3 regions of the Paraburkholderia sp. TE9906 genome follow, and region 3 is predicted to be linked to each of the others. Evidence: predicted binding sites of a transcription regulator. Region 3 holds the regulator's gene; each other region holds the start of a gene.
What was found. The regulator HrcA, encoded in region 3, represses chaperone genes, less so after heat shock. The targets are predictions, from matches to a motif close to TTAGCACTCNNNNNNNNNGAGTGCTAA.
Positions count from the first base shown of each region.

Region 1: a site for HrcA is predicted at 4,650-4,676, ahead of rpoH (RNA polymerase sigma factor RpoH). Genes of this name have one in related genera too.
Region 2: a site for HrcA is predicted at 5,440-5,466, ahead of groES (co-chaperone GroES). Genes of this name have one in related genera too.

Region 1 is NZ_JBWCCT010000002.1:90,868-100,753, forward strand. It holds gene cydX (cytochrome bd-I oxidase subunit CydX) at 144-260, opposite strand; gene cydB (cytochrome d ubiquinol oxidase subunit II) at 289-1,425, opposite strand; gene ACZ9H4_RS04365 (cytochrome ubiquinol oxidase subunit I) at 1,460-3,055, opposite strand; gene cydP (cytochrome oxidase putative small subunit CydP) at 3,045-3,305, opposite strand; gene rpoH (RNA polymerase sigma factor RpoH) at 3,653-4,588, opposite strand; gene ACZ9H4_RS04380 (acyloxyacyl hydrolase) at 5,192-5,503, shown strand; gene ACZ9H4_RS04385 (nuclear transport factor 2 family protein) at 5,546-5,929, shown strand; partial or broken gene ACZ9H4_RS04390 (2-isopropylmalate synthase) at 6,133-7,158, opposite strand; gene ybiB (DNA-binding protein YbiB) at 7,693-8,670, opposite strand; gene ACZ9H4_RS04400 (fumarylacetoacetate hydrolase family protein) at 8,910-9,608, shown strand; gene maiA (maleylacetoacetate isomerase) at 9,638-9,886, shown strand, end outside.
Region 2 is NZ_JBWCCT010000002.1:394,756-404,641, forward strand. It holds gene ACZ9H4_RS05660 (glycosyltransferase) at 1-176, opposite strand, end outside; gene ACZ9H4_RS05665 (glycosyltransferase family 4 protein) at 315-1,403, opposite strand; gene ACZ9H4_RS05670 (glycosyltransferase) at 1,426-2,571, opposite strand; gene ACZ9H4_RS05675 (DUF2471 domain-containing protein) at 4,156-4,560, opposite strand; gene ACZ9H4_RS05680 (CppA family protein) at 4,599-4,880, opposite strand; gene groES (co-chaperone GroES) at 5,539-5,829, shown strand; gene groL (chaperonin GroEL) at 5,884-7,524, shown strand; gene cysC (adenylyl-sulfate kinase) at 7,665-8,291, opposite strand; gene ACZ9H4_RS05700 (sulfotransferase family protein) at 8,309-9,520, opposite strand; gene ACZ9H4_RS05705 (hydroxymethylpyrimidine/phosphomethylpyrimidine kinase) at 9,721-9,886, opposite strand, start outside.
Region 3 is NZ_JBWCCT010000002.1:276,809-286,694, reverse strand. It holds gene dnaJ (molecular chaperone DnaJ) at 11-1,150, opposite strand; gene dnaK (molecular chaperone DnaK) at 1,417-3,369, opposite strand; partial or broken gene ACZ9H4_RS05180 (thioredoxin family protein) at 3,523-3,860, opposite strand; gene grpE (nucleotide exchange factor GrpE) at 3,949-4,530, opposite strand; gene ACZ9H4_RS05170 (RNA-binding S4 domain-containing protein) at 5,027-5,434, opposite strand; gene hemH (ferrochelatase) at 5,431-6,507, opposite strand; gene hrcA (heat-inducible transcriptional repressor HrcA) at 6,681-7,700, opposite strand; gene ACZ9H4_RS05155 (NAD kinase) at 8,042-8,944, shown strand; gene recN (DNA repair protein RecN) at 9,027-9,886, shown strand, end outside.

The sequences.
Region 1 (9,886 bases), 190 kb from region 3:
ACGAAGTGGCCTGCCATGCCGCGCATTCATTGATACGGCGGTAAAGCGATCATGAGGCGGCAATAAGCCAGCAACAAAAAAGCGGCACCTTGCTTCAAGGTGCCGCTTTTACGTTTACCGGCTCGAGGCCGGTTCGTACTGCATCAGTGCGCTTTGATTTTTGCCGCTTCCGACGGCCTGCGCGATTCGAGCCACATCACATTGATGATGCCAAACGCCAACGCGACACCGATACCGAGCAGCCAGCTGAAATACCACATCATGAACTCCTGTTAAGCGTAGTGCCGTTCAATACATCGTATGGTGATTCTCTTTGAGCGCCGCGGCGGTCACCTTGCCGCGCAGCACGCGATACACCCAGCTCGTGTACAGCAGGATGATCGGCAGGAAGATGATCACGGCGAACAGCATGATCTCCAGCGTCAGGCGGCTCGAAGTCGAGTCCCACATGGTCAGGCTGCTGCGGCCGTCGAGCGAAGAGGGCATGATGAACGGGAACATCGAGAAGCCTGCCGTCAGGATCACGCCGATGATCATCAGCCCGGTCGACAGAAACGCGCTCTTCTCGAAGCGTGAGCGCGCAAGCGCCGCGGCCAGCAAGCCGCCGACCAGAGCGGCCACGGGCGCGATCACCGTCCACGGATAAAGTGCGTAATTGGAGAGCCACAGGCCGGGCGCGCTGATCACGGTCTTCATCAACGGATTGGCGACCGCGTCGAGAGGCGGGGCGTCGACGATCTGATAGCCGGGGATCATCGTGGCGACCAGCGCGCCGGCCACCAGGAACAGCACCACGCCGCTCGCCGCTGCGATGCGCAGCGCCAGCGACGCGCGCGCGGCGATCACACCATCCGACTTCAGCTTCACGAAGGCGGCGCCGTGCGCAGCCAGCATCGCGACGCTCACGAGGCCGCACAGCAGCGCGAACGGGTTGAGCAGACCGAAGAAGCCGCCGTGATAGGTGACACGCAGGTCGGTATCGAACGAGAACGGCGCGCCTTGCAGCAGGTTGCCGAACGCGACGCCGAACACCAGCGCCGGCACGAAGCCGCCGATAAAGAGTCCCCAGTCCCACGCGGCGCGCCAGCGCGGGTCTTCACGTTTGCTGCGGTAGTCGAACCCGACCGGCCGGAAGAACAGCGCGAACAACACCAGCAGCATCGCGAAGTAGAAGCCGGAGAACGACGCCGCGTAAGCCAGCGGCCACGCCGCGAACATCGCGCCGCCTGCCGTGACGAACCACACCTGGTTGCCTTCCCACGTCGCGCCGACCGTGTTCACGACGATGCGCCGCTCGGCGTCGGTCTTGCCGATGAACGGCAGCAGAATCGCCGCGCCCATGTCGAAGCCGTCAGTGAGCGCGAAGCCGATCAGCAGCACGCCGATCAATACCCACCAGATCAGTTTGAGGGTTGCGTAATCCATGATGAACTTTCCCTTGGAACAGAGTGGCGGTGAATCATGCAGCCGGGTTGGCCGACAGCGGCTGGTCGAGCGGCTCTTTCACTTCGTGGTGATAGCGGCCCGTATGCAACGACGAAGGGCCGAGCCGCGCGTACTTGAACATCAGCATGATCTCGATGATGAACAGCACGGTGTAGAACAGCACGAAGCCGGCGATACTCAGGTACAGGTCGCGCGGCGTCAGGCTCGATGCGGCGAGGCTGGTCGGCAGGATGCCGGCGATGCTCCACGGTTGACGGCCCACTTCCGCGACGATCCAGCCGAATTCGGCTGCGAGCCACGGCAGCGGAATCGCCCACACGGCCCAGCGCAGGAACCAGCGGCGCTTTTCCAGCAGCAGCGTACGTTGCGCGCAGAACCAGAACGCCAGGATGAAGGTCGCGAGGAACAGCAGGCCGAGGCCGACCATCAGGCGGAACGAGAAGAACAGCGGTGCGACCGGCGGAATCGTTCTTTTGGCCGCCTGGGCGATCTGATCCGGTGTGGCGTCGGTCACGTTCGCCGTGAACGGCTTGAGCAGCAGGCCGTAGCCGAGATCCTGCTTGTGGAGTTCGAAGGCGGCGTGGGCTTCGTCGGTTGCGTCGCCTTGCTTCAACTTCTGCAGCGCGGCGTAGGCCAGCATGCCGTTCTTGATGCGCCCTTCGTTGCGTGCGATCAGGTCTCTCAGACCCACCACCGGCTCGCTGATCGAGCGTGTGGCGATGATGCCGAGCGCGTACGGAACCCGAATCGCGTAGTCCGTGCGCTGCTCCGCCTGGTTCGGAATGCCGAAGATCGTGAACGGGGCCGGTGCGGGTGCGGTTTCCCATTCGGATTCGATCGCGGCCAGCTTCACCTGCTGAACTTCGCCGGTGCGGTAGCCCGATTCGTCGCCGAGCACGATCACGCACAACGTCGACGCGAGACCGAAGCCCGCGGCGATTGCGAACGAGCGCAGCGCGAATTCGGTATCGCGGCGCTTCAGCAGATACCACGACGACACGCCGAGCACGAACATCGCCGCGGTCACATACCCGGCCGAGACGGTATGCACGAACTTCACCTGCGCGACCGGGTTGAACAGGACGGAGCCGATGCTGTCGAGTTCCATGCGCATGGTCTGGTAGTTGAAGACGGCGCCGACCGGATTGTTCATCCAGCCGTTGGCCACCAGAATCCACAGCGCCGACAGGTTCGAGCCAAGCGCGACGAGGAACGTGACGATCAGATGCTGCACCTTCGACAGCCGTTTCCAGCCGAAGAAGAACAGGCCGACGAAGGTCGATTCGAGGAAGAAGGCCATCAGACCTTCGACGGCGAGCGGCACGCCGAAAATGTCACCGACGTAATGCGAGTAGTACGCCCAATTGGTGCCGAACTGGAATTCGAGCGTGAGACCCGTGGTGACGCCCATCGCAAAATTAATACCGAACAGCTTGCCCCAAAACTGGGTCATGTCTTTGTAGATCTGCTTGCCGGTCATCACATAGACGGACTCCATGATGACGAGCAACCATGCGAGGCCGAGCGTGAGCGGCACGAACAGAAAGTGATAGAGCGCCGTGATGGCGAACTGGAGGCGCGACAGTTCTACGACTTCGCTAACGGGCATGTTGATCACCTTGAGACGAATGCGAGACAGGCGCGGACAGCAGCGCCTGCGCGACCTGTTCAGGCGGCAGCGACATATGCTCCGCCTGCGGATGATTGAAAAAGGTGTATTTGAGCGCCATCAGCAGAACGAATTTGATGGCGAGGACGATGGCGATATCCCGCGCCAGCGTTGGACCGCGCACCCAGCCGGCGAGCCGCTTGCGCCAGCGCGACCGGAGAGTGGTACTGCGATTGAGGGCTATGGTCATAGTCGGTCGAAAGCGACTTCACACCGGTGAATCCGGCTGGATCCAGGCCGCCTGAGCGGTCTGGCGAGTGCATCCCGATTTTAGGAGCGGAACCTCGCGCACATCGATTCGGCAGTGCGGCATTGAGTCGCTAAACTCGCCGTGTTTATCCAGTATTGCTATCTGGTTTGTCATACGTCAAGAAAGCTATCGTGGCAGGCCGTCGTCAGGCGACCTCATCCAGCCGGTGTGGGCGTGCGCGAGTGCGCCGCCGCGTGGGCGAAAAAAAGCCCCGCCGTCTTGCGAGGGCGGGGCTCGGGGCCAGGTGGCGCACGCCGGGCGAACCGGTGTGCCGACAGCTTCAGGCCTTATGCATATTCGGTCAGTGCGCCGCGCATCTTCTTCATTGCGCTCGCTTCGATCTGCCGGATACGCTCGGCGGACACGCCGAACTCGTCAGCCAGTTCGTGCAGCGTCGAGCCGCCCGAACCGTCGTCTTCCACCTTCAGCCAGCGTGCCTCGATGATGCGGCGGCTGCGGGCGTCCAACGCGTCCAGCGCACTGGCGATACCGTCGCTTTGCAGGCGGTCGCGCTGACGCGAAGCCAGCACGGCAGTCGGTTCGCTATGCGAGTCGGCCAGATAGGCGATCGGCGCATACGACTCTTCGCCGTCCTCGACCTGGCCTTCCAGCGCGATGTCGCCGCCGGACAAGCGCGTTTCCATTTCGGAGACTTCTTCGCGCTTCACGTTCAGTTCCTTCGCGAGACCTTCGATCTCGTCCGGTGTGAACGCGCCCAGCCCCTGCTTGTGGCTGCGCAGGTTGAAGAACAGCTTGCGCTGCGCCTTGGTGGTGGCGACCTTCACCATCCGCCAGTTGCGCAGAATGTATTCGTGGATCTCAGCCTTGATCCAGTGCATCGCGTACGACACGAGGCGCACGTTCTGCTCCGGATCGAAGCGCTTCACGGCCTTCATCAGGCCGATATTGCCTTCCTGGATCAGGTCGGCGTGCGGCAGTCCGTAACCGAGATAGTTGCGCGCGATCGATACGACCAGCCGCAGGTGCGACAGCACGAGACGGCGCGCAGACTCCAGGTTGTCCTGCTCGCGAAATTCGGTGGCGAACTGGCGTTCTTCCGCCGGCGTCAGCATCGGAATCCGATTAACGGCCTGGATGTAGGCGTCGATATTGCCCAGTTGACCGGGCAGCAGCGAGGAATGCGAGAGCGCCAGTGCACCTGCCGAAGCGGCCTTAGCCGACGACGGGCTCAAAACACTCGGAAGGGTCATTGCATGGCTCACGTAGAAAACTCCTTTGGAATCAGACAAAAGCGTATTCAGTAAACGACTCCAGCGTTGGATGTTAGCACTCTGATTTGGGGAGTGCTAATACTTAGAGGCAGTAGGGGCATCCAAGTTCCGTAAAGTCCTATTGAAATTCGCGTTCTAATAGCCATAGCGTACACCAACGGGGCATCTTGCGCAGTACGTGGAATTTGCCCGTTCCTTCCTGCTTAGTCTCACAAAAGACCGATATTTTCAGAATCAGTAGTGACTGATTGCGTGAAATGAGCATTTTTCATACGATCGACCAAATCGACTTTCTATCTAGGATAAGCAAAACTGTTATGCATTTTTAACCTCAGTAGGTTCGGGTGTTAGATGGACAACCAAAACATATGTTTTGCGTGGTCCGGCTCTAAAAACCGGCATGGTTGGGCTGTTCTCCGTGGCCCCGGATCTTGCGTCCGCCGGTCAGTTTGGCGTGCAGGTCGCCGTCGACGCGGGCGATCATCACGTCAAGAAATTCGACCTTGGCGCGGCCTGGGAGCCAGGGCTGTATGGTGACGGATTGGCGACTGGCATTTCGCGCTGATCGGCGAAGCGCACGCGGCCTGGTGGCATATCGACGAAGGGAACGTGCACAGCGACATCGGCGTGACGCCGGTGATTCGCTTCATCAAGATATCGGGATGGGTGCGCCCTTTCGTCGAAGTGGCAGCGGGCATCCGGCTGTTGTCGAGTCCCCCGGATTGCTTCGGACCTTACGCTCGGCACCGCGTTCCAGTTTGCCGACATGGCGGGCGTCGGCGTGCAGTTCGGCCACCGCCAGCCGTACCTCGCGGGCTACGCTTCCAGCATATTTCCAACGGCGGTATCAAAGAGCCGAATCCTGGTATAAATTTCAGCCAGCTATATTTGCAATATAACTTCTGACGACCGAGGCCGCGTTCGGCTTACCGGTGTGGGGGCTGAGCAATGGCGGCAAAGATGATCGAAGCGATTCGCGGGCTGGAGCGAGAGCGCTTCCGTGCGATGGTCGAAGGCGACGGACAATCGCTCGACACGCTGCTCGCGGACAACGTGAGCTATGTGCACACGAATGGCAAACGCGAAACGAAGCGGCAGTTCATCGACGGGATTACCGGAGGGCGCCGCCGTTACCGGCAGATCGAAGTGCAGTCGCAGGAGGTGCTGCCGGCCGGACGGGAAACGTATGTCGTCACCGGCCGCGCGCTGATCGAGATGGAGGCGAATAACGGCGCGTTGCTGTTTCCGATCGCCTACACCGCGATTCACACGCAGGAAGACGGGCAATGGCGCCTGATTGCGTGGCAGGCCACACGGTGCGCGCTCGAGTGAGCCTTTTGGGTTCACCTCGTCAGGCCGGTCGCGTCTCGTGAACGCGCCGGCAGCCTGAGAGCGCGGGGTACGCGCTCGTTCTCGTCGCTTTTCTCATACTTCCCGCACAGATATCAGGCGGCGACGCGCTGCGGCTCCTCGTCGCGGGACCCGGCACGATCCTCCGTGCCGTTTGCGCTCGCTGCCCCTTCCTGATCCGCCGCGACGCTCTGGCCGCGGGCCGCATCGGCCGCCCGCATCACCGCATCGCCCGCATACGGATGCCGTGGATGCACCGGAAGCTGATTGCAACGTTCGACCACGCGCCGCACCGCCGACATATCGGAGAAATCGAGGCCGGTGGTGATGCCCTGCGCGTCGAGATTCATTGCCAGACCGACGAGATCGAGATTGCCCGTACGCTCGCCATTGCCGAACAGACATCCTTCGACGCGGTCCGCGCCTGCGAGCAGCGCCAGTTCCGCCGCAGCCACCGCGGTGCCGCGATCGTTATGCGGATGCACCGACAGCACGATGCTGTCGCGATAAGCAAGATGACGGTCCATCCATTCGATCTGGTCGGCGAAGACGTTCGGCGTTGCCGCTTCGACGCTCGCCGGCAGATTGAGGATCATCTTGCGCGCGCGCGTGGGCCGCCACGTTTGCGCGACGGCATCGCAGATCTCGCGGGCAAACGGAAGCTCGGCGGTATTGAAGGTTTCGGGCGAATACTGGAACGTCCAGTGTGTGTCCGGGCGCGCCTGCGCGTGTTCCTTGATTAAACGGGTGCCGTCCACGGCCAGCGCCTTGATTCCGGCTTTCGACTGGTTGTAGACGATCCGCCGGAACGATGGGCAGATCGCGTTATACAGATGCACGATGGCGCGCGGCGCGCCTTCGAGCGCCTCGAACGTACGGGCGATCAGGTCCGCGCGCGACGGCATGAAGACCTCGATGGTCACGTCGTCAGGAATGCGCTTTTCCTCGATCAGCTTGCGCACGAAATCGAAGTCGGTCTGCGACGCCGACGGAAAGCCGACTTCGATCTCCTTGAAGCCGATCGCGACCAGCATCTCGAAGAACTCGAGCTTTTGCGCGGCGTTCATCGGTTCGATCAGCGCCTGGTTGCCGTCGCGCAGGTCAGTGCTCATCCAGACGGGAGCCTGGTCGATCGTGCGGCTCGGCCATTTGCGGCCGGTGAGGCGCACGGGAGGGAAGGGGCGGTATTTTTCAGCGGGATTGCGCAACATGATGTGCCTCGTTCGTTGTGTCGTATGCGAAAGGGAGTGGCATTGAGCGGTTGGCGGACTGCCACGGATGCACGGCCCGCCAGCCGATGGCTAGCGGCAACAATGAACGGGCGCGAACGAACAACGTCACGACGATGACGAAAACGAACGTGGATGATGCCCATGCAACGTGCATTTGACCCTCGCGCTTCGTCCGCACGGTAAACGGACGAATGCAAACGACTACTGGTTGTGAAGAACTACGCTGGGGTGTGAAACGGGAACTGCGAAACTGCCTGGAGGACCGCCCGACGGCAACAAGGGTTGCCAACGAACGGCGCTACGCCTGACTTACGCCAGGCGTAGCGATAGGGGCCGCGCGAGGCGGCCGAAAGTAATTCGGAGGGTGTTCGGAAGGGAACGCATGGGCCTAAATGTATGACGGTATGAAGCGGTGTGTCAACCCGCGACCACCGCTTCCTCATGCCATAGGAGCGCCCGACGGCGGCTCACGCGTCGTGCGTCGATCTCGGCTTCAACTTCATTTTCAACGCCTCACACCGGCGTTTTCGCGACGTCCGCGATCAGTTCCACTTGCCGTTCGATCGCGCTCGGCACCGGCGCTTCGCCGCGCAGCACGGCGCTGATCCACGCGGCCGTGGTGGCGGCATCGCGCGCTTCGGGCAAGTCGACTTCCGGCGCATCGGGCGACGAACGTTCGTGCGGCACGCGCGTTTCGCAGACGCCGTCGTGCAGCCAGTCCACCTGCACCTGACGCCGCGTGTCGGCCACCGCCTCGCCTTCGGTGCCGCGCGCAAGCAGCGCACCGCCCACGGCCGCATCCGGATGCGAGTTGAACAACTGTGTGAGGCTGTCGCGATACGGCGGATGCGTGTAGTTCACAAGGCGCAGCCCCGCCGGCGCGAACGGCTGCAGGATTTTCACCAGCGTGTGCGTCGAGTTGCGCACGCCCATGCGCCGACGCAGCGCAAGCAGGCGCGCGAGCTTCGGTGCGAGCACGTCGATCGGCGCGAACGCGAGACGGTGCTCGGCGAGACCGTCTTCGATATCGGCATGCGAGCGCGCGTGCTGGATCTGCAGATGCGTGAAGATCTCCGCGCTCGTTACGCGGCCCGGATCTTCGGTGACGCCGTGCACCAGCACCGGCACGCCTTCGCGCGCCAGCAGCAGGGCCAGCAGCGGGACCAGGTTCGGCTGTTTGCGCGCGCCGTTGTAGGTGGGGATCGACACGGGCCGGAATGCGCCGTGCGGCAAATGGATCGGCTCGAACGACGCGTGCGCGCCCGCCAGCATCGCGGCGAGTTCGTCGGCGGTTTCGCCTTTCACGCGATAAGCGAGCAGCACCGCGCCGAGTTCGAGCTCGGCCACGCGACCATCGAGCATCGCGGTGTAGAGCGCGCGCGTATCGTCGGCGGTCAGCGCGCGGGCGCCATTCGGGCCGCGGCCGATTTCCTTGATGAAGCGGGCGCAGGGGAACGGAGTGTCAATGGCGGTATCGGCGGAGTCGGTCATCGGGCGCAAGGGGACGTGATGGCGTGCCGCGCGCTGGCGGCTCGCCACGGTATTCAAGGGAAGCTGTTGGGTCGCAGGTTGGTGTCAGTATCGCATCTATGGCGATACTGCGAGGCATGGCGCGCGGCCGTGCGCCCGGGTGCGCGCTTGCCCGACTGCCGCGCGCGGCGCTTTGCCGCGCGTTACACTCGATGTTTTCTCGCCGCGTCGTCGGCACAAATCAAGCAACGGAGAACGGGATGAGTTACGTATTTGAACCCGCACCGCAGGTGGCGGTGCCGGTTGTGGGGTCCAGCGAGCAGTTCGCGGTGCGTCGCATCTACTGCGTGGGACGCAACTACGAAGCGCACGCGCGCGAGATGGGTCACGATCCCGACCGCGAGCCGCCGTTCTTCTTCACCAAGCCGGCCGATGCCGTGCTGTACGTCGCGGCCGGTGCCACCGGCGAATTCCCCTATCCGACGCAGTCGAAAAACGTCCACTTCGAAATGGAACTGGTGGCCGCGATTGGTAAAGGCGGCAAGGACATTCCGGCCGAGAGCGCGCTCGACCACGTCTACGGCTACGCGCTCGGCCTCGACATGACGCGCCGCGATCTGCAAGCCGAAGCGAAGAAGCTGGGCCGTCCGTGGGATACCGCGAAGGGCTTCGACCACTCGGCGCCGCTCGGCCCGATCCATCCGGTGACGGCGATCAGCCATGTCGGCAACGGCGCGATCTGGTTGTCGGTGAACGGCGAGGAAAAGCAACGCTCGGACGTGTCGCAGCTGATCTGGTCGGTGGCGGAGACGGTCGCCTATCTGTCGACGCTGTTCGAACTGCAGCCCGGCGATCTGATTTTCACCGGCACGCCTGAAGGCGTCGGCGCGGTGGTGAAGGGCGATCTGATGAAGGGTGGTGTGGACGGACTCGGCGAATTCAGCGTACGCGTCGTCTGACAGGCGGCGGCTTGGAGGAGACAGACAACATGAAGCTCTACAGCTATTTCCGGAGCTCGGCGGCCTATCGCGTGCGCATTGCGCTGAACGTGAAGAAGCTGCCGTACGACTATGTGGCCGTGCACCTCGTGCGTGATGGCGGCGAGCAACTGAAGCCGGAGTATCGCAAGGTCAATGTGGACGGCATCGTGCCGACGCTCGTCGACGGCAACGAGCTGTTGCCGCAGTCGCTTGCGATCATCGAATATCTGGAGGAGACGCATCCCGAGCCGCCCTTG
Region 2 (9,886 bases), 120 kb from region 3:
GGATTGCCGTGAATCGACTCGGTCGTGAAGGGTAACGAGGTGACGACGACCTGACGATGCTCTGCCGCAATATCCCTGGCAAAATCGGACATTGGCTTGTTCTGGGTCGGTACCAGAATATAAAGGCTGACAATTGCCGGACACTTCACAAGCGCGAGAACCAGTCGCTTGAGCATTTCTTCGTGACCGCCGTTGACACCCGAATCGCAATAAATGCCCAGCCTCACTGATGTTCTCCTTAACTCGGAATATGCCCGGCGGGCACGTCGGCCGGACTGAACCTGAAGGTCCGGCCGGAAGACTGCGAAGCGCTGTTATGTGTTTCGCCAGGATCGATTGATGACTTGCCGGAGCATCTCGGCGCTGGTGTCCCAGCGGAACCTGGCTGCGTGCGAATAGCCACGCTCGATCATCGCCGATCTGATGTCGGGCATGCGGAGCAGCGTGCGCATCTTGTCTGCAAGATCTTCTGATGAGTAGGGGTCGCAATAGAGCGCTGCGTCGCCACAAGTTTCCGGCAATGCCGACGAGCGGCCCACGATGACCGGGCAGCCGCAGCGCATCGCCTCGAGCGGTGGAATGCCAAATCCTTCGTAAATAGATGGATAAACGAAACAGTGCGCATGCTGATACAGGGCCTTCAGCTTCTGGTCGTTGAGATACCCCACGGCTTTGATGTTGGGCGCGATGGCTCGCATGTCCTGAACGTCTCCGAACACGCTCGCGTTCTTCATGCCGACAATGACCAGATCAATCGAAGGATCGTTGAGCTGGCGGAAGGATTCGAGAATGCGGCCGAAGTTCTTGGTGGGGTTCATGTTGCTGACCGCAAGGACGAAACGCTTCGATACCAGGCCGTGTTCTTGCAGGACGCTTGCGTCGGGCGTGATCGCATCCAGGTGATCCGCCCCAAGCGGAACGACACTGATGCGCTCAGCGGGCACAGCGCAATGGTGCGCGAGGCGCTGCCGCGAGAAATCCGAATTGGTCACCACGCAACTCGACGTTCGCGCCAGAATCCAGAACATGAATCGGTACCATGCGCGAAAGCGCCGCGAGAAGTGCGCCGGCACATCGAATACCGCCGCGTCGTGCATGTAGATGACCTGATTCAGACGAAAGATCGAGGCCGAGTTGCTGAGATTGACAATCCGGTGGCGGCCCGCAAATACGGGAAGAACGAGTTGTTCCCAGAACACGCCTTTTCCAAAGCCGATTTTGACTAAATGGGTACCATCCACGGACTGCAGTTCCGGCTGCGGTGGAACGACGACGGTAACGCCACCATTGTCCGGCAGATGTCCAAGCGCGGCGATCAGTTCACGCGCCACGCGCTGTACCCCGGTCGTCTTCTGAGTAGCGAATCGACCGTTGTAGATGAATGAGGGTGCGGCAGGTTGCATGTTTTTCAACCGTGATCTCCGGTTAACTATTGACGTCATAAGGATGAGCGATGTCAACGATCAACGGCTCATTGCGGGTATTGCGCTCGTCGGCCAGGCCATAAAGCAGTTGCCATTCGCGAAAGATCAGGTCCATTGAAAAGCGCTCCATAGCCCGCTTTCTCGCTGCGGCGCCCATTTGCTGACGAAGTGTCGGGTTGTCGCGCAGCAGTGCGAGATATTTCGCCAACTCTTCGTCGTTGGACGCCACAAAGCCGGTAACGCAATGAATGACAATGTCGCGATTGCCCACAACGTTGGTCACAACCGCGGGGATACCCGCGACTTGAGCTTCGATTAGCGCCATCGGCATTCCCTCCCAGCGTGACGTCTGAACATAGACGTCAAGCTGTGACATCAGCTCCAATGCACGCGCACGGGTGACCCAGCCGCTGCATGTGACGGCGTCGCCGCGGTAAGCGTCCGGCACTTCTTCTTCGGTCCCACCGATCCACACAAAGCTCACGGCGGGATCGCGGAATTCGTTCGCCAGCTTGAGGAACACTTCGTGGTTCTTCTGGAACGAAGCGCGGCCCGTCATGCCGATCACCACCTTGTCGTCACTTCGTTTGCAACGCTGGGGGATCTCATTCGTATCGACGCCGTTCTCGATCAGGATCGACGAGCGCGCGTGAACCCGGCCTTTGATTTCATGAAGTTCACTACGTGAACATGCAACGATCGTTCCGCCAATGAAGTTGGCGAGACGTTCAAAGCTCAAATAGGTGTACTGCTTCGCACGCGATACATCACGCCGGAGAAAGGCCGGGCCGTGCGGTGAATAAAATACTTTGGCGTGAGGGGACGCTATTTTGGCTGCGGCTCGTCCGAGAACACCTGCTTTCGACGAGTGAAGGTGGATGACCTGCGGGTTGCGATCGCGTAAATTATGAACTAGCGCGAGCAGGCTCGACCAGTCTTGCTTGAAACTGATCTCTCTGCACATCGATACATGGGTCATCTTCACTTTAGGATGAAACAGACTTTCGAAGTTTGCAGGCGTTTCTCGCCGTAACGAATAAATCACGGATACATTCGCCCCCGCTTCTGCGGCGCGGTTGGAAAGCTCGGTCAGCATCGACAGAACCCCCCCTCCGAAGGCTTCCGTGATATGCACGATGTCTTTCATATGTCTGATCCCGTTATCGAGATTGTGTTAGGCGAGTTGGGACTGTCCAACTGAATGCGTGTTCACACGGTCCGTTTTCAATCGGTTCTTCAGTGATGGAAATCATCGAAGCCCAATGTCATCAAAATGCGGGACTTTTGCAGAGCTTCCTTAGATGGAAGCACTGGCGCAGGGTGATCTTCCCCTCACGGGAGTCATGGCTCTGTCTGATAGCGCACGCTGAAACCCGGATAGACGGATACCGGAATGAGCTCGTCCCGGGAAAGCGAATTTGCTATTGAGCAGATCAAATCAAGCAAGGAGACGAACGGTGAAAAGCGCGGCAAATTGCGCGTTCGGGTTCGAGCGAGGCTGTGTGAAAACGCGTGTTGGATGAGGTTCTCGAAAAAATCGGCCCTTCAGATCGCGCTGTATTGGCCTGGCAGTGACTTGGGAAGGGTAAAGCGACACCTGAAAACTGAGTACTTTTGCGTTTTCACACAGCCTCGAGCGGGAGGCGACGTGGGTGGTCAACGGCGGGACGAGGCATGCCGACACTGGATGGGGTTGAATAGACGCAGTACGACGCCGGGTGAAGGCTGACCGGGAAGTCAGGCGGAGTCGCAGGAGGTGCGCGGCGTGCGGCGTATTTCGTGCTCTTCCACGCTTTTCGAATCTATTGTCGAAGACGCGATTTCAATCAGGCTGGTGGGCGACGCCGACGCGCGACACCAGGCGCAGGTGTTATCGCGTACGCTCCTTGGGCGGATAACGAATTGATGGTTCTTGCACCCTCTGCATAGCCGGCGAATTTCGCGCTTGCATCGACTACTCATTGAGCCGGGCGGCCCGTCGTATGAAACGGTCGATAGAGGTTGATCGCCAGGCTCGGGGGCGGGTGGCGTTTAAAGATGGATATTTCGGATTGCATCCGGAGATTCATCAGCAGTGGCGAAATTTACGACGGAACGTGCACGCGAGACGATTCGTTATACGTTCGGCGCTTTCGTTTCTCATATCTGATGGCTGGCGGCGCGATGGACATGTTGCTTGCCTTTTTATTTTTAGTTGGCGAACCAGATGCATCCGACGCCGCACGCAGTGTCATGTGCGCGGTTCGGGAAGGTCGTTGTGACTGTGAGCTGATTTGCCTGGATCGCAGAGCATAACGGCGTGGATGCTCAGACGTAAGTAAGCGCGAGGGGGGCAGGACGAAAACTTACTTTCCCGGTTGCAAGACCGACTTCGTTTCGTGGGCGCGGCGGCGACTCGAAAATTTGTTCTGCAGCAGTTTTCAGAACGGGCCTCTGAAAGTGGCGGCTGCGCCGACAGAGCCGGCGATCGACTCGCCCGAGGCGGGATTGCATTTTTCGCCGCTATTTCCGCGCCAAAGGTATTCCCTCGTCATTGGTCATCCGCAGATAGTTCGGCGTATGTCCCCGCCGCGCAGCCGTTCGCGGATCCGCAGGCCCGACTTGAAACGGGCGGGCAAATCCTGGCAGGTCGCTGTTTTTGAGGGAAATTATTCCACTGCCCTCCCTGTCTTCTGCAACGCCGGGGCAAACCTGAGCGAACAAAGCTCGGCCAACGGCCGATATTGGCGCATTAGTCCTGAGTGGCCACATCGGTAGATTCGGCCTGTACCACTGCGCGCACGAGCAGGTACACGGCAGGCAAGTTGTCGTCGTCACGTCGCCAGTCGACGGGTTCGTCCAGATCCATCCCGGACAAACGACTGTCCTCAAACCGGACAAACGTCGCGCGTACGGTCTCGTTGTGCCTCGACCGGAAGCCCCGATTCTCAAAGACCTGTTCGTCGATTGTCAGCAGCGTGCGCCAGGTCGGCAATCGCGCGTGACTCGAGTAACGGCGACGGCCGCTGTCGAGGTAACGACCTGCGACCGTGGCAATGATCTGCTGGAGGTCGAGCGACGCGCTGCGGAGGGCGCGTTCGAAGGCGACAGGATTGATGTCGTGGACATCCATATCAAGAGCAGAGTCGTTAGTCATGCCGTTATTTTCCTGAGGGCTTGCGGTAACTCGCAGCATCAAAGTTGACGCTTCAACAACATTTGGTTTCGCTGTGCCAACAACTGGCGGATCTGGGCAAGATAGTTGTCGCCGACCGTGCAGTCTTCAACGGGCCGGCTATGTTGATGAGGCGTTGGCGGACGTACGCCAAGATAGCGGCACACCGCGGACAGGTACGGTTTGCCGTTGCCTCCGAGATGTCGCGCAGCAGCAGCCACGCGCACGTCTCCGACATGCTTGCGCAACCACGCAAGCGTTTCGCGATCACCGTCGTTCAAGATGCGGATGAGTTGGTTCATGACCGATCCTGTATATAAAAACAGTACTGTGAATTTATACAGTATTTGGCCAGGATGCAAGTCAATTCGCAGGATGTTGGACTCGGCGGAAAGAAAAGGTGGCGATCAAGGTCGATGCGCTGTTACCTTTGCGCTGCCTTTGTCGGATGGCTCGATGAACTGATCGAGCCACTGAATCCGAAGCCGCCGGACGCAGTGAGCGATAGGATAGTGGCCGCCGCTCGCATCATGTTTCGACCTACCCAGCGTGCCTAACGGTAAGATCACTCCAGTGTTTACCCTTGAGTGAATACTGATCGCAAAGAGTTGATCCCCAAGATTTGCGAATGGATGCTGCCCAAAACGCTTGGGTGTCGTGCTGCACGTGTCACCCCGTAAAAACAGGGATTTCATACCTAAGTGGTTGTTTTTTATGGGAGGTGCGCCTCACTGCGGCGTCCGGATACGGATCGCGAGTTCAGACTCAAGTGAACAACCTTCAAAGTTAAGCGAGTCTCGACATGAATCTCGCCAATGCCGCGCCATCCCTTCTTGAATTTGTCACCACCCATCCATATAATTAGCACTCGCTGCACGAGAGTGCTAACAACATCGCCGGTTGGCTAGGCCAACCGGGTTTTCTCAGCGTTCTTCAGTCTCAATCAAGAGAGGAGTATGTATGAACCTTCGTCCTTTGCATGATCGCGTGATCGTCAAACGTCTGGATCAAGAAACCAAGACCGCGTCGGGCATCGTGATCCCCGAAGCCGCAGCGGAAAAGCCGGATCAAGGCGAAATCCTCGCAGTCGGCCCGGGCAAGCGTGACGACAAGGGTGCACAAATCGCGCTCGACGTGAAGGTTGGTGACCGTGTCCTGTTCGGCAAGTACGCAGGCCAGACCGTCAAGGTCGACGGCAACGAACTGCTCGTGATGCGCGAAGAAGACATCATGGCCGTGGTGCAGAAGTAAGCGCAAAGCCGCTACTTTTCCCGGTCATATCCAAAGAATTCAAGGAGTTAGAAGATGGCAGCTAAAGACGTCGTATTCGGTGATTCCGCCCGTGCCAAGATGGTCGAAGGCGTGAACATTCTCGCGAACGCTGTGAAGGTCACGCTGGGTCCGAAGGGCCGCAACGTTGTCCTGGAACGCAGCTTCGGCGGCCCGACGGTCACCAAGGACGGTGTGTCGGTCGCAAAAGAGATCGAACTGAAAGACAAGCTCCAGAACATGGGCGCGCAAATGGTCAAGGAAGTCGCTTCCAAGACCAGCGACAACGCAGGTGACGGCACCACGACCGCAACGGTTCTGGCTCAGTCGATCGTCCGCGAAGGCATGAAGTATGTCGCATCGGGCATGAACCCGATGGACCTGAAGCGCGGTATCGACAAGGCTGTGTTCGCAGCGATCGAAGAACTGCGCAAGATCAGCAAGCCGTGCACGACCAACAAGGAAATCGCGCAAGTCGGCTCGATTTCGGCCAACAGCGATTCGTCGATCGGCGACCGTATCGCTGAAGCGATGGACAAGGTCGGCAAGGAAGGCGTCATCACCGTTGAAGACGGCAAGTCGCTGCAAGACGAGCTGGACGTTGTCGAAGGTATGCAATTCGACCGCGGCTACCTGTCGCCGTACTTCATCAACAACCCGGACAAGCAAGTTGCTGTGCTCGAAAACCCGTTCGTGCTGCTGCACGACAAGAAGGTGTCGAACATCCGTGATCTGCTGCCGGTACTCGAGCAAGTCGCGAAGGCTGGCCGTCCGCTGCTGATCATCGCTGAAGACGTCGAAGGCGAAGCACTGGCAACGCTGGTGGTGAACAACATCCGCGGCATCCTGAAGACCGTTGCTGTGAAGGCTCCGGGCTTCGGCGATCGTCGTAAGGCGATGCTGGAAGACATCGCGATCCTGACCGGCGGTCAGGTCATCGCTGAAGAAACCGGCCTGACGCTCGAGAAGGCAACGCTGGCTGAACTGGGCCAGGCAAAGCGTATCGAAGTGGGCAAGGAAAACACGACGATCATCGACGGCGCTGGCGAAGCTGCCAACATCGAAGCACGTGTGAAGCAAGTTCGCACGCAAATCGAAGAAGCAACGTCGGACTACGACCGTGAAAAGCTGCAAGAGCGCGTTGCCAAGCTGGCAGGCGGCGTTGCAGTGATCAAGGTCGGCGCTGCGACCGAAGTCGAAATGAAGGAAAAGAAGGCACGTGTCGAAGACGCACTGCACGCAACGCGCGCAGCTGTGGAAGAAGGCATCGTGGCTGGCGGCGGCGTCGCGCTGATCCGTGCACGTACGGCAATCGCCGGCCTGAAGGGCGCTAACGCCGATCAGGACGCAGGTATCAAGATCGTGCTGCGCGCGATGGAAGAGCCGCTGCGCCAGATCGTCACGAACGGTGGCGAAGAAGCCAGCGTCGTGGTGGCAGCGGTTGCTGCTGGCCAAGGCAACTACGGCTACAACGCAGCAACCGGCGAGTACGTCGACCTGGTTGACGCAGGTGTCGTGGATCCGACGAAGGTGACGCGCACGGCGCTGCAAAACGCAGCATCGGTTGCTGGTCTCCTGCTGACGACCGACGCGGCTGTTTGCGAACTGCCGAAGGAAGATGCACCGATGCCTGGCGGTATGCCCGGCGGCATGGGCGGCATGGGCATGGACATGTAATTCCGCTTGGGCCTCCTTGCGAGGCCCGGTTGGAAGTGCATGGGGAAGTACGTCGCAAGGCGTGCTTCTCAAAAGAAAAAACCCGCAGAAATGCGGGTTTTTTCTTTTGAGACGAGTGAAAGCGGGTGGCGCTTGCGTCGTTACGCGCCGGCTTCCTGGCCCGCAGTCGCCAGCGAGTTCTCACGCAAGTGGGCGAATATGCGTGCGACGCTTTCTCCTGGCGTCAGAGCGGCCGTATCGATGCGAAGCTCGGGGTCGTCCGGGGCTTCATAAGGGGCCGATACGCCGGTAAACGAACTGATTTCGCCGGACAAGGCTTTCGCATAGAGACCTTTCGGATCGCGTCGTGCGCAAGTGTCGAGCGGCGCGGAGAGATAGGTCTCGATAAATTTGTCTCGCCCGATAATATCGCGCGCCATCGCCCGGTCTTCACGCATCGGCGAGATGAGCGCGGTGATGACAATGAGGCCCGCATCGTTCATCAGTTGGGCTACATGCGCCACGCGGCGGATATTTTCGTGTCGATCTTTCCTGTCGAAGCCGAGATCGCGAGCCAGGCCGTGGCGGACGTTGTCGCCGTCGAGCACGTAGCAGGCATGGCCCAAGCCGACGAGTTGCCGTTCCAGTTCGAAGGCGATCGTGGACTTGCCCGCTCCGGATAGACCGGTGAGCCAGACCGTGACCGGTCTTTGACGAAAGATGCGCATCCGGTCCTGAGTGCCGATCGCGCCGTGGCAACGCTGCACGAAAGTGTGGGGCTGTTCCATGGTGAGTTCCTCGGCGCTCAGGCGCAGTGCCAGCCTTGTTGCCAGATTCCCGCGTTGTTCAGGCTCTCGGGCGAATTTGCGATTGCAACGTGAAAGCCGCCCTGGAGATGGGCCGGCAGCGGAATGGAGAATCCGCTGTGGGCGCTCGGGTAGCCTGCGCCAGCCACGTCGGGGCGCGACTCGCCGCTCCAGCCTCTCGCGACGACCTCGTCGCCCACCCGGACCTCGAGCGGCACTTTTTCTTCCGGCCGGCTGAGATTGACGGCCCAGCCCGTCACGGCGCCGTTGTAAACCGTGTCGACGAAACCTTCGAACATGTCTGCGAGAACGGGCTGGCGGCTTTGCGCGAACTCCAGGTAGGCATTGATCGGCGCGAGGTCGAATCGGCGGATGACGCTCTCGACTTTGGCGAGGAACGCTTCGTCGAAGCCGAAAACCATCGAACTGTAGATGTGCGGGTTTTCAAGCCGATTGATTTCCTTCTGAATAACCTGGACCAGCTCCAGCGCATTCGAAAAGACGTCGCCCCCTTCATCCACCTGGCTTTGGATCAGCCGTTTGGCGTCGTGAAAAAGTTCGTAATCGAGGCGATTGTCTTCCAGAAACTTTTGTCTGGCTGCATCGCTTAAAGGGCTGTTGCCTTTCGGCGTGCCGATCGTTCTATTGGTTTCGAAATAGAACGGTAATTTCAATCCGTTCATACCGGCGAGCCGGAGCAGAAATTCGCTCATGTTCTCGCAGAGGCCGACCGTGCCGATGTGCTGGCGAAGATGGCTTTGCGCGGCCGCAAGGCTGCTTTCGTTGAGCACGGAATGACCGCTCAGCATCTGGACAAACAGATTCTTCCCGGCAAGCGATTCACCGACCCATTCGTCGAGGGACATCGCGCCTTGCTGGACGAGGGCCTCGGGCATCGACACGCTCACCCCTCGCTTCACTTCGCCGTTCTTGCCACTCGCGGCATACCAGTAGTGCGATATCTGGCGCGCGAGCGGGTCGCGCAGAATGGTGCAGTAGCGCACCGGATGCTTGATTGTCCGGTGCATGCCATACGGGTGATGGCCGCCGCCGATCCCGCTTTCCAGCAGTTTGGCGCGGCAGCTTCCCCAACCTTCCCGATCCCACACGAAATTCGCGAACCGGTCTTTACCCACATTCAGATCGAAAAATGAAATGACGGTGGAACCGCCGCTTTTGGGAGGATGGATGAAAAAAATCGGAAAGGGCATATGGAGACATATGTCAAGTTCGTGAATCGTCAAGTCTAGCGTGGCGCCTACGACCACGTTGTAACGTTTAATTACGCGATACAGCGCACCGTAATGCCGTGCAAGCAGAATTTATGCTAAATCGATAAGGCGGGGCCGGAAATAAAAAAACCCGCATAAATGCGGGTTTGATACATGCGGTTTCCACCGCGCGTGAGCAGTCAGTGCCGCGCTTCATCCGGCGCGGCGTCTTTGCCGGCGGTCGGTGGCGCTTCGTCGTCGCTGCTGCGCGCCCAGAAGAAACGGTCCGGCATATACGCGCCCATGCCAGGCCGAAACGCGTTGCGCACCGCCTGATACAGATACTCCTGCGCCTCGCGCACCGCT
Region 3 (9,886 bases):
CAAACTGCCATTAATCGAAGAAGCTCTTCACCCGATCGAACCAGCTCTTGCTTTGCGGGCTATGTCGCGAGCCGCCTTCCACCAGCGCCTTTTCGAACTGTTGCAGCAGATCGCGCTGTGTTTCGTTGAGCTTGACCGGTGTTTCGACTTGCACGTGTACGTACAGATCGCCCGCAATGCTCGAACGCAACCCCTTGATGCCCTTGCCACGCAGACGGAACGTCTTGCCCGATTGCGTGCCTTCCGGCACGGTGAAGCTGGCGCGGCCTGCGAGTGTCGGCACTTCGATTTCGCCACCGAGCGCCGCCGTGGTGAACGGAATCGGCATCTGGCAATGAAGATCGTCGCCATCGCGCTCGAACACCGAGTGCTGCTTGATGTGGATCTCGACGTAAAGATCGCCCGACGGACCGCCGTTGATGCCCGGCTCGCCGTTGCCGGCCGAGCGGATGCGCATGCCGTCGTCGATACCCGCGGGGATCTTCACTTCCAGCGTCTTGGTTTCCTTCACCTTGCCCGCGCCGTGGCAGTGGCCGCACGGGTCGGGGATATAGGTGCCGGTGCCATGGCACTTCGGGCAGGTTTGCTGAATGCTGAAAAAGCCTTGCGACATCCGCACCGAACCCGAACCGCTACAGGTCGGGCAGGTTTCCGGCTTGGTGCCGGGCTTTGCGCCCGAGCCGTGACAGATTTCGCACGAGACCCAGCTCGGCACGCGAATCTGCGTGTCGTAGCCGTGAGCAGCCTGCTCCAGCGTGATTTCCATGCTGTAGCGCAGATCGGCGCCGCGATACACCTGCGGGCCGGCCCGGCCGCCCCCACGCGCGGCGCCACCGGCCGCCTGACCGAAGATGTCGCCGAAAATATCGCCGAACGCATCGGCGAAGCCGCCGAAGCCTTGCGCACCGCCTGCGCCCATGTTCGGATCGACGCCCGCGTGGCCGTACTGATCGTATGCGGCACGCTTTTGCGAGTCCGACAGCATTTCATAGGCTTCCTTCACCTCTTTGAAATGCTCTTCCGCATCCTTGTTGCCCGGATTGCGGTCGGGGTGATGCTTCATCGCGAGCTTGCGATAAGCCTTCTTGATTTCGTCGTCGCTCGCGTTCTTTGCGACGCCCAGAACCTCGTAGTAATCCCGTTTCGCCATATCGGTTCAACGCCACTCGCGCAATGCAACGCGGTGGCTCCTCTTGAATGCTGGAGTCTCACGACTCGTCCGGCCGCTGTTTTCACCCGCTTCGACACGGCACAAAACAACGCCCTCCATAAAACAAATGTGCCCGGAGAGCCCCAAAAGGCTCGCCAGGCGTGATAACCGCTCTTGCACGTCGGTCGTCCGGGTGGACGCAGCCTTGTGCAGCCGGGCCGCGCACATTGCTGTGCGCGGCTTTACGGTCGAAATGCGACCTGGCTTTAGTCCTTCTTCACTTCCTTGAACTCGGCGTCGACCACATCGTCCTGCTGCTGGCTCGCGCCACCAGCCGATGCACCCGCACCCGCCGCGCCTGCTGCCGCGGCTTCCGCACCTTGCGCAGCCTGCATGTCGGCGTACATCTTTTCGCCCATTTTCTGCGAGGCGGTTGCCACCACTTCGATCTTGGCTTCGATCGCGGCCTTGTCGCTCGAACTGCTCTTGAGCGTTTCTTCGAGGTCCTTCAGTGCGGCTTCGATCTTTTCCTTCTCGCCCGCTTCCAGCTTGTCGCCGTATTCGGTGAGCGCCTTCTTCGTGCTGTGGACCAGCGCGTCGCCCTGGTTGCGGGCATCGGCCAGCTCACGCAGCTTGTGATCTTCTTCCGCGTTCGCTTCGGCGTCCTTCACCATCTTCTCGATTTCGGCTTCGGACAGACCCGAGTTCGCCTTGATCGTGATGCGGTTTTCCTTGCCGGTCGCCTTGTCCTTCGCGCCGACGTGCAGAATGCCGTTCGCGTCGATGTCGAAGCTCACTTCGATCTGCGGCGTGCCGCGCGGTGACGGCGGAATGCCTTCGAGGTTGAACTCGCCGAGCAGCTTGTTGCCCGCTGCCATTTCGCGTTCGCCCTGGAACACCTTGATCGTCACGGCGCTCTGATTGTCATCAGCCGTCGAGTAGACCTGAGCGTGCTTGGTCGGAATCGTGGTGTTCTTGTTGATCATCTTCGTCATCACGCCGCCGAGCGTTTCAATGCCGAGCGACAGCGGGGTCACGTCGAGCAGCAGAACGTCCTTGCGGTCGCCCGACAGAACCTGGCCTTGAATCGCGGCGCCCACGGCCACGGCTTCGTCCGGGTTCACGTCACGGCGCGGATCCTTGCCGAAGAACTCCTTGACCTTTTCCTGCACCTTCGGCATACGGGTCATACCGCCGACCAGAATCACGTCGTCGATTTCGCCGACCTTCACGCCTGCGTCCTTGATGGCCACGCGGCACGGTTCGATCGTGCGTTCGATCAGCTCTTCAACCAGCGCTTCCAGCTTCGCACGCGTAATTTTCAGGTTCAAGTGCTTCGGACCCGATGCGTCGGCGGTGATGTACGGCAAGTTGATTTCGGTCTGCTGGCTCGACGACAGTTCGATCTTCGCCTTCTCAGCCGATTCCTTCAGGCGTTGCAGCGCGAGCACGTCTTTCGACAGATCGACGCCTTGCTCTTTCTTGAACTCGCCGATGATGTAATCGATGATGCGCTGGTCGAAGTCTTCGCCGCCGAGGAACGTATCGCCATTCGTGGACAGCACTTCGAACTGCATTTCACCGTCGACGTCAGCGATTTCGATGATCGACACGTCGAACGTACCGCCGCCCAGGTCATACACCGCGATCTTGCGGTCGCCCTTTTCGGCCTTGTCCAGACCGAATGCCAGCGCGGCTGCGGTCGGTTCGTTGATGATCCGCTTCACTTCCAGACCGGCGATGCGGCCTGCGTCCTTGGTTGCCTGACGCTGGCTGTCGTTGAAGTACGCGGGAACCGTAATCACGGCTTCGGTGACCGGCTCGCCGAGGTAGTCTTCAGCGGTCTTCTTCATCTTGCGCAGCACTTCCGCGGAGATTTGCGGCGGCGCCAGCTTCTGATCGCGCACTTCGACCCACGCGTCGCCGTTGTCGGCCTTCATGATCTTGTACGGCATCAGGCCGATGTCTTTCTGCACTTCTTTTTCTTCGAAGCGGCGGCCGATCAGGCGCTTGACCGCGTACAGCGTGTTCTTCGGGTTCGTGACCGACTGACGCTTCGCAGGCGCGCCGACCAGAATCTCGCCGTCTTCCATGTAAGCGATGATCGACGGCGTGGTGCGCGCACCTTCCGAGTTCTCGATCACCTTGACCGAATTGCCTTCCATGATCGCCACGCACGAGTTGGTCGTGCCGAGGTCGATGCCGATGATTTTGCCCATTTTTTCTAATCTCCTAACTTTGATCGCTGCGGGAATCGCCCTGTTTGCCCATCTGGCGGTCGGGCGATCCGCTCTCAATTCATACCTGCACTCAACATAAGTGCGTCCACATCGTTTTCAAGACCTCTTCTACGATGCGGTCTTTATTTTTTTTCAATCGGTCGAACTTTTGCCCGAATTCGTTCCATCAACTTGCCCGCTGCCTGCGGGAACGGCGGCCCGGATCGTTTCCCGGGCCGCCGCGACCGCTGCCTCGAATTGCCTGGCGTGTGCCGACCGGTTGCCCGGCCTGGCCGCTCACCGCGGTAAAAGAAAAACCACGTGGACACGCCATGAAGCATGGAGCGCCTGCCCAGCTCGCGATGCTCGTGGACCTTGCTGCAAAACCATTTGAGGCCGAGCGCGCGGATCGCGCCCGGCTGCGCCAGCATCGCTTTCCTGGCGATCTCGCAATTGAAACCGTCGAGACTCCAGAAAAACACCACGGCCAGTCACCCCGGCCTCGGCGGTCGCGCCGACGGGAATGCCGGTCATCGCGGCCGATGCCAGATAGAACGGCTTGCGATGCCTCGCGCCGCTTTACTTCGGCGCCGCAACCGTCACAAGTGCGGGACGCAGCACGCGATCGGCGATTACGAAGCCTTTTTGCAGCACGGCGACGACGGTGTTCGGCTCCTGATCGGCCGGCACCATCGAAATGGCCTGATGGCGATGCGGGTCGAACTTCTCGCCAACCGGATTCAAGGCGACGACGCGGCCCTTCTCCAGCGCACCGGTCAACTGGCGCAGCGTCAGTTCGACGCCCTCGCGCACCTTCTGCAGGTCATCGGACGAGTGAGCGACGGCCGCTTCGAGGCTGTCGACCACCGGCAGCAGATGCTCCGCGAAACTTTCGATCGCAAACTTATGCGCCTTGGCGACGTCTTCCTGCGCACGACGGCGCACGTTCTCGGTTTCGGCCTTCGCACGCAGGAAACTCTCCTGCAACTCGGTGATTTTCGCCTGTGCTTCGGCCAGCGCAGCCTGCTCGGCGCTTGCCGGCGCATCCGCTGCGGCGTTCACAGCCGGATCCTGGGGCGCTGCGGCCTCGGCGGCCTGGCGCGCGGTTTCGTCGGCGGGCGTGGGGTTCTGGCTCGTCGGGTTCTCTTGCGTGTTTTCCATGTCGCTGAAAGTCGTTAAAAAGTAAAAACCAACGGTAGCGCGTGCGCGTAAAAATATCGCGATTTGTGCGTTGCAAAATCGCGACAGGCGGCTCGTCTCACCACCGCATATCAAAAGGCCAGATGGGGCCGGAAGGCTCCCTTTCAAGCGGATTTGCGCGTTCTTTTCGCACCACCGGCGAGTGGTGGAAACGCACCGTAACAACCATTAATGCGACGCAATCAGATTGAGATTGAGTGCGGCCAACAAGTGGCCTATGCTCCAATAAACGATCGGAAAAGACACGTTAACCCTAATCTGACGTTAGCCTTACCGAATTTGCAATTTCAACCTGATTCGCCGTTCTAGTAACCGAATCGTCCTTGGGGGAGTACCGTGAAACTGACCTTGGCAATCGGGGTGGTCGCACTGGTACTGGTTGCGGGCACCACGACCATCTGCATGTCCGGAGCGGTCAACGACCACACGACCGAATATGGCGGCGTGCACCAACTGTTCAATTCCCACCTGAAAATTTGTCGATAATGCGCCGATCGCGCTTGGTCGGCCGGCCGTGCATTTCGGCGGCGGGTTCGCGGTACGTCTTGCGCCGCTCCTGCTCGACCTGCCGCTTCACCTTGCTCTGCGCGGTCTCGGCGTAGAGCGTCTGGGCGACGCTCGCGGGTCCACGCACGTCGCAGACGCCCAGCACTTCCACCTGCCACACGATCCGCTCGATCTCGATCTCGACCAGGTCGCCGACCCGCACGTCCTTGGCCGGCTTGACGCTGGCCCCGCCGATGCGCACATGCCCTTTGTCGACCGCGCCGGCCGCGAGCGAACGCGTCTTGAAAAAGCGTGCGGCCCACAGCCACTTGTCGATACGCAGCTTCGCGCCCGCTTCGGTGGAAATCCTGTAGTTCATGAACCTGCCTCTGTGGCGTGCGGCACCGGCACCGCCTGCACCGGCCAGCCTTGGAGATTCTGCGCGACGATCTCCCCTAGCGCCGCAATCCACGGTTGCGACGCGTTCACGCAGGCGATCCGGTGAAACTCCTTGCCGCCCGCATGCAGGAACTCGTCACGCACTTCCATGCCGATTTCCTCAATCGTTTCAAGGCAGTCGGCCGTAAAGCCCGGGCAGAACACGTCGGCGCGCCGCACACCCGCCGCGCCCAGTTCCTTCAGCGTAGGCGCCGTGTACGGTTGTAGCCATTCGGCCTTGCCGAAGCGCGACTGGAAGGTAATGCGGCATTCCACGGGCGTCAGCCCGAGCGCCTGCGTCAACAGCGCGCCGGTTTGCTGGCATTGCTCGTGGTACGGATCGCCCAGGTCCAGCGTGCGCTTGGGCACACCGTGAAAGCTCAGCACCAGCTTGTCGCCCGCCGTGAAGTCCGGCCGGCCGTGCTGATGCCAATAGTGATGCACCTGGGCGGCCAGCGCGGCAATATACGCGGGATGATCCGCATATTGGCGCAGCGTGCGGATTTCCGGCTGATTGCGCATACGCTTGAGGGCCGAAAACGCGTCGTCGAACGCCGTGGCCGTGGTCGACGACGAGTATTGCGGATACATGGGCACGAGCAGCACCCGCTCGGCGCCGGCCAGCTTCAACTGGTTCAGCATGGCCGGAATGCCCGGTGTGCCGTAGCGCATCGCGTAGTCGACCAGCACCGTGTAGTCGTTCAATTGCAGCAGATGGCGCAGACCTTCCACCTGCTTTTCCGTGTAGACGCGCAACGGCGAGCCTTCGGGCATCCATACCGCCGCATACTTCCTGGCGGAGCTGCGCCCGCGAAACGGCAAAATCAGCAAACGCAAAATGATCTGCCACAGCAGCGCCGGAATTTCGACCACCCGTGGATCGGACAGGAATTGCGCGAGATAACGGCGCACCGCGTGCGGCGTCGGCGCGTCGGGCGTGCCGAGATTGATCAGCAGCACGGCGACACGATGTGAGGTGGCGTTCTGTGAAGGCCGCTCGAGGTCGAAGCGCATAGGCAGCGGAAGTCACCGCTTTACGCGGAGAGTCGATTCAATGGAGATTCATTATAGCGGCGCGGTCCGTGGCCTGGTTCGCCGGACGCCCCTGGCCATTCGGCCGATAGGCAAGTCGCGCGCGCTCACGCATCATTCTCAGCACGGCTCGCCGCAGCGGGAATAGCAAGCCGTTACTGCTGGCTCAGAGTGAGCGAAAGCAGACGAGCGGTGATGTCGACAATCGGAATCACGCGGTTGTAAGCCATGCGGGTCGGCCCGATCACGCCGAGCGTGCCGACGATCTTGCCGTTCACCTCGTACGGCGCGGTGACGACGCTCATCTCTTCGATCGGCACCAGATTCGACTCGCCGCCGATGAAAATCTGCACCCCCGCCGCATGACTCGATACGTCGAGCAATTGAAGGAGACTGGTCTTTTGGTCGAAAACATCGAACAGCCTGCGCAGACGCGCCATGTCCGACGAGAGGTCGGCGACTTCGAGCAGATTGCGCTCGCCGGAAATAAGCACCGTCTCGCCGGTGTCGGATTCGTCTGTGCTCGCCGTGACGGCCGCATGCATCAGCGTGGTCATGTCGCCACGCAGCTCGTCGATTTCTTCGCGCAGGCGGCGGCGCACGTCGTCGAACGAAAGGCCCGCGAAGTGGGCGTTGATGTAATTGGAGGCTTCAACCAGCTGCGACGGCGAGAAGTCGCGCTGGGTCGCCATGATGCGGTTCTGCACGTCGCCTTCGGGCGTCACGATGATCAGCAGGATGCGTTTGTCCGACAAACGCATGAACTCGATCTGCTTGAACACGTGGCTGCGCCGCGGCGTGAGTACCACCCCGGCGAACTGCGACAGGTTAGACAGCACGCTGGCCGCCGCCGCGACGATCTTTTGCGGCTCGCCCGCCTGCAGCGTAGTCTTGACGGTGCGCATCACCGCCTCTTCGTCTGCGGCGGACTCCACCGTCAGCATCGTATCGACGAACAGACGGTAGCCGCGCGGCGTAGGAATGCGGCCCGCGGAAGTATGCGGACTGATCACGAGCCCCAGGTCCTCGAGATCGGACATCACGTTGCGGATCGTTGCCGGGCTCAGTTCGAGGCCCGAGTAACGAGACAGCGTGCGCGAGCCGACCGGCTGACCTTCGGCGATGTAGCGCTCGATCAGCGTTTTGAGGAGGGTTTGTGCGCGAGGATCTAGCATGAGGAAAAATTTTAGCTTAATGCCGGGACTACCGCGAGCGCTAACGGCGCCTGCCCGCGACGAATACGCCACTGCTTGCCGGGGCGCCGTCCGGCCGGCGCTCTGGCGCGACGCTGCACATCGCTCCGATCCCCTCTTGCGCCGACATTCGCAAGCTCCTTGCGGCCAGCGTCGGCGCAAGTTGATCGGCAGCCCGCCCTCACACTTTAATCGGCGCGCATGTCATCAAGGCTTCACCATTCTAACGATAATCGCGGCATGCGCCGGCGCCCCGCCATGCCGGCCCGCCACCGGGTCTGTCTGCGGTTCTTTTCAGGCCCCACCTATGGTGTAATGCCGGCATGCAAGTGACCAGCCAGTTCAAGACCGTCGCGCTCGTCGGGCGCAACAATACGCCAGGTATCGGCGAGCCGCTGACCGCGCTCGCCTCGTGCATCGCGAAACGCGGCTTCGAAGTCGTGTTCGAGGCCGACACCGCCGCGGAAATCGGCATCACCGACTATCCGGCGCTGCGTCCCGCCGAGATCGGCGCGCGCGCCGACGTCGCCGTGGTGCTGGGCGGCGACGGCACGATGCTCGGCATCGGCCGTCAGCTTGCGCCGTACCGCACGCCGCTCATCGGCATCAATCATGGGCGGCTCGGTTTCATCACGGACATCCCGATCTCCGACATGCGCGAGATCGTGCCGCAAATGCTGTCCGGCAATTTCGAGCGCGAAGAACGCCTGCTGCTCGAAGCGCGCATCATGCGCGACGGCAATCCGATCTATCACGCGCTGGCCTTCAACGACGTGGTGGTCAACCGCAGCGGCTTTTCGGGGATGGCGGAACTGCACGTCTCGGTCGACGGGCGCTTCATGTACAACCAGCGATCGGACGGCCTGATCGTCGCCACGCCGACCGGCTCGACCGCTTACGCGCTGTCGTCGCAGGGCCCCATTCTGCATCCGCAATTGCAGGGCATCGTGCTCGTGCCGATCGCGCCGCACGCGCTGTCGAACCGGCCGATCGTGCTGCCGGACGACTCGAAGGTGAGCATCCAGATCGTCTCCGGGCGTGAAGTGAACGTCAATTTCGACATGCAGTCGTTCACCTCGCTGGAGTTGAGCGACACGATCGAGGTGCGCCGCTCGCGTCATACGGTGCCGATGCTGCATCCGGTCGGCTACAGCCACTACGCCACGCTGCGCAAGAAGCTGCACTGGAACGAATACCCGTCGCACGAAGAAGATCCCAAGCCCTGAGCGGCGCAGTCACGCCGGAACGCCAAGGCCCAAGCTACCGCCGCTGCCGAAACCTGAATTTCAAGCTCATCAGACGACCTCCATGCTTCGCCACCTCTCGATACGCGACTTCGTCATCGTCGCCGCGCTCGACCTCGAATTCGACAGCGGGTTTACTGTTTTCTCGGGCGAAACCGGCGCCGGCAAGTCGATCCTGATCGACGCGCTGGCACTCGCGCTCGGCGCGCGCGCCGACGCGAGCGTCGTACGCACCGGCGAGAGCCGTGCCGACATCACCGCGGAGTTCGAGACCCATGCGCAGGTCGAGCAATGGCTCGACGAGCAGGCGCTCGGCGCCACCGCCGACAGCGACGAGCATGGCGGTACCGTGATGCTGCGGCGGGTAGTGGACGCCAACGGCCGCTCGCGCGCGTTCATCAACGGCACGGCCGCCACACTCGCACAGTTGCGCGAGGTGGGCGAGATGCTGGTGGACATTCACGGCCAGCACGCGCACCAGTTGCTGATGCGCCCCGACGCGCAACGCGAACTGTTCGATACCCACGCGGGTCTGTCCGACACCGCCGCCACCGTCACACGCGCGTGGCGCACGTGGCGCGAGAAGGTTCAGGCGGTCGAGCACGCGCAGACCCGCGACCGCGAGTTGCAACTGGAGCGCGAGCGCCTCGCCTGGCAACTCACCGAACTGGACAAGCTCGCGCCGCAACCGGGCGAATGGGAAGAGGTCAACGCCGAGCACCATCGTTTGTCCCATTCGGCCAATCTGATCGACGGCGTGCAAGGCGCGCTCGGCGCCCTGTCCGAGTCGGACGAGGCGATGATCACCCACCTCGCGTCGATCGTGTCGAAGGTGCGCAACCTGGCCGAGATCGATCCTGCGCTGAACGACGTCCTCGCCGCGCTCGAACCCGCCGAAATCCAGTTGCAGGAAGCGGCGTACTC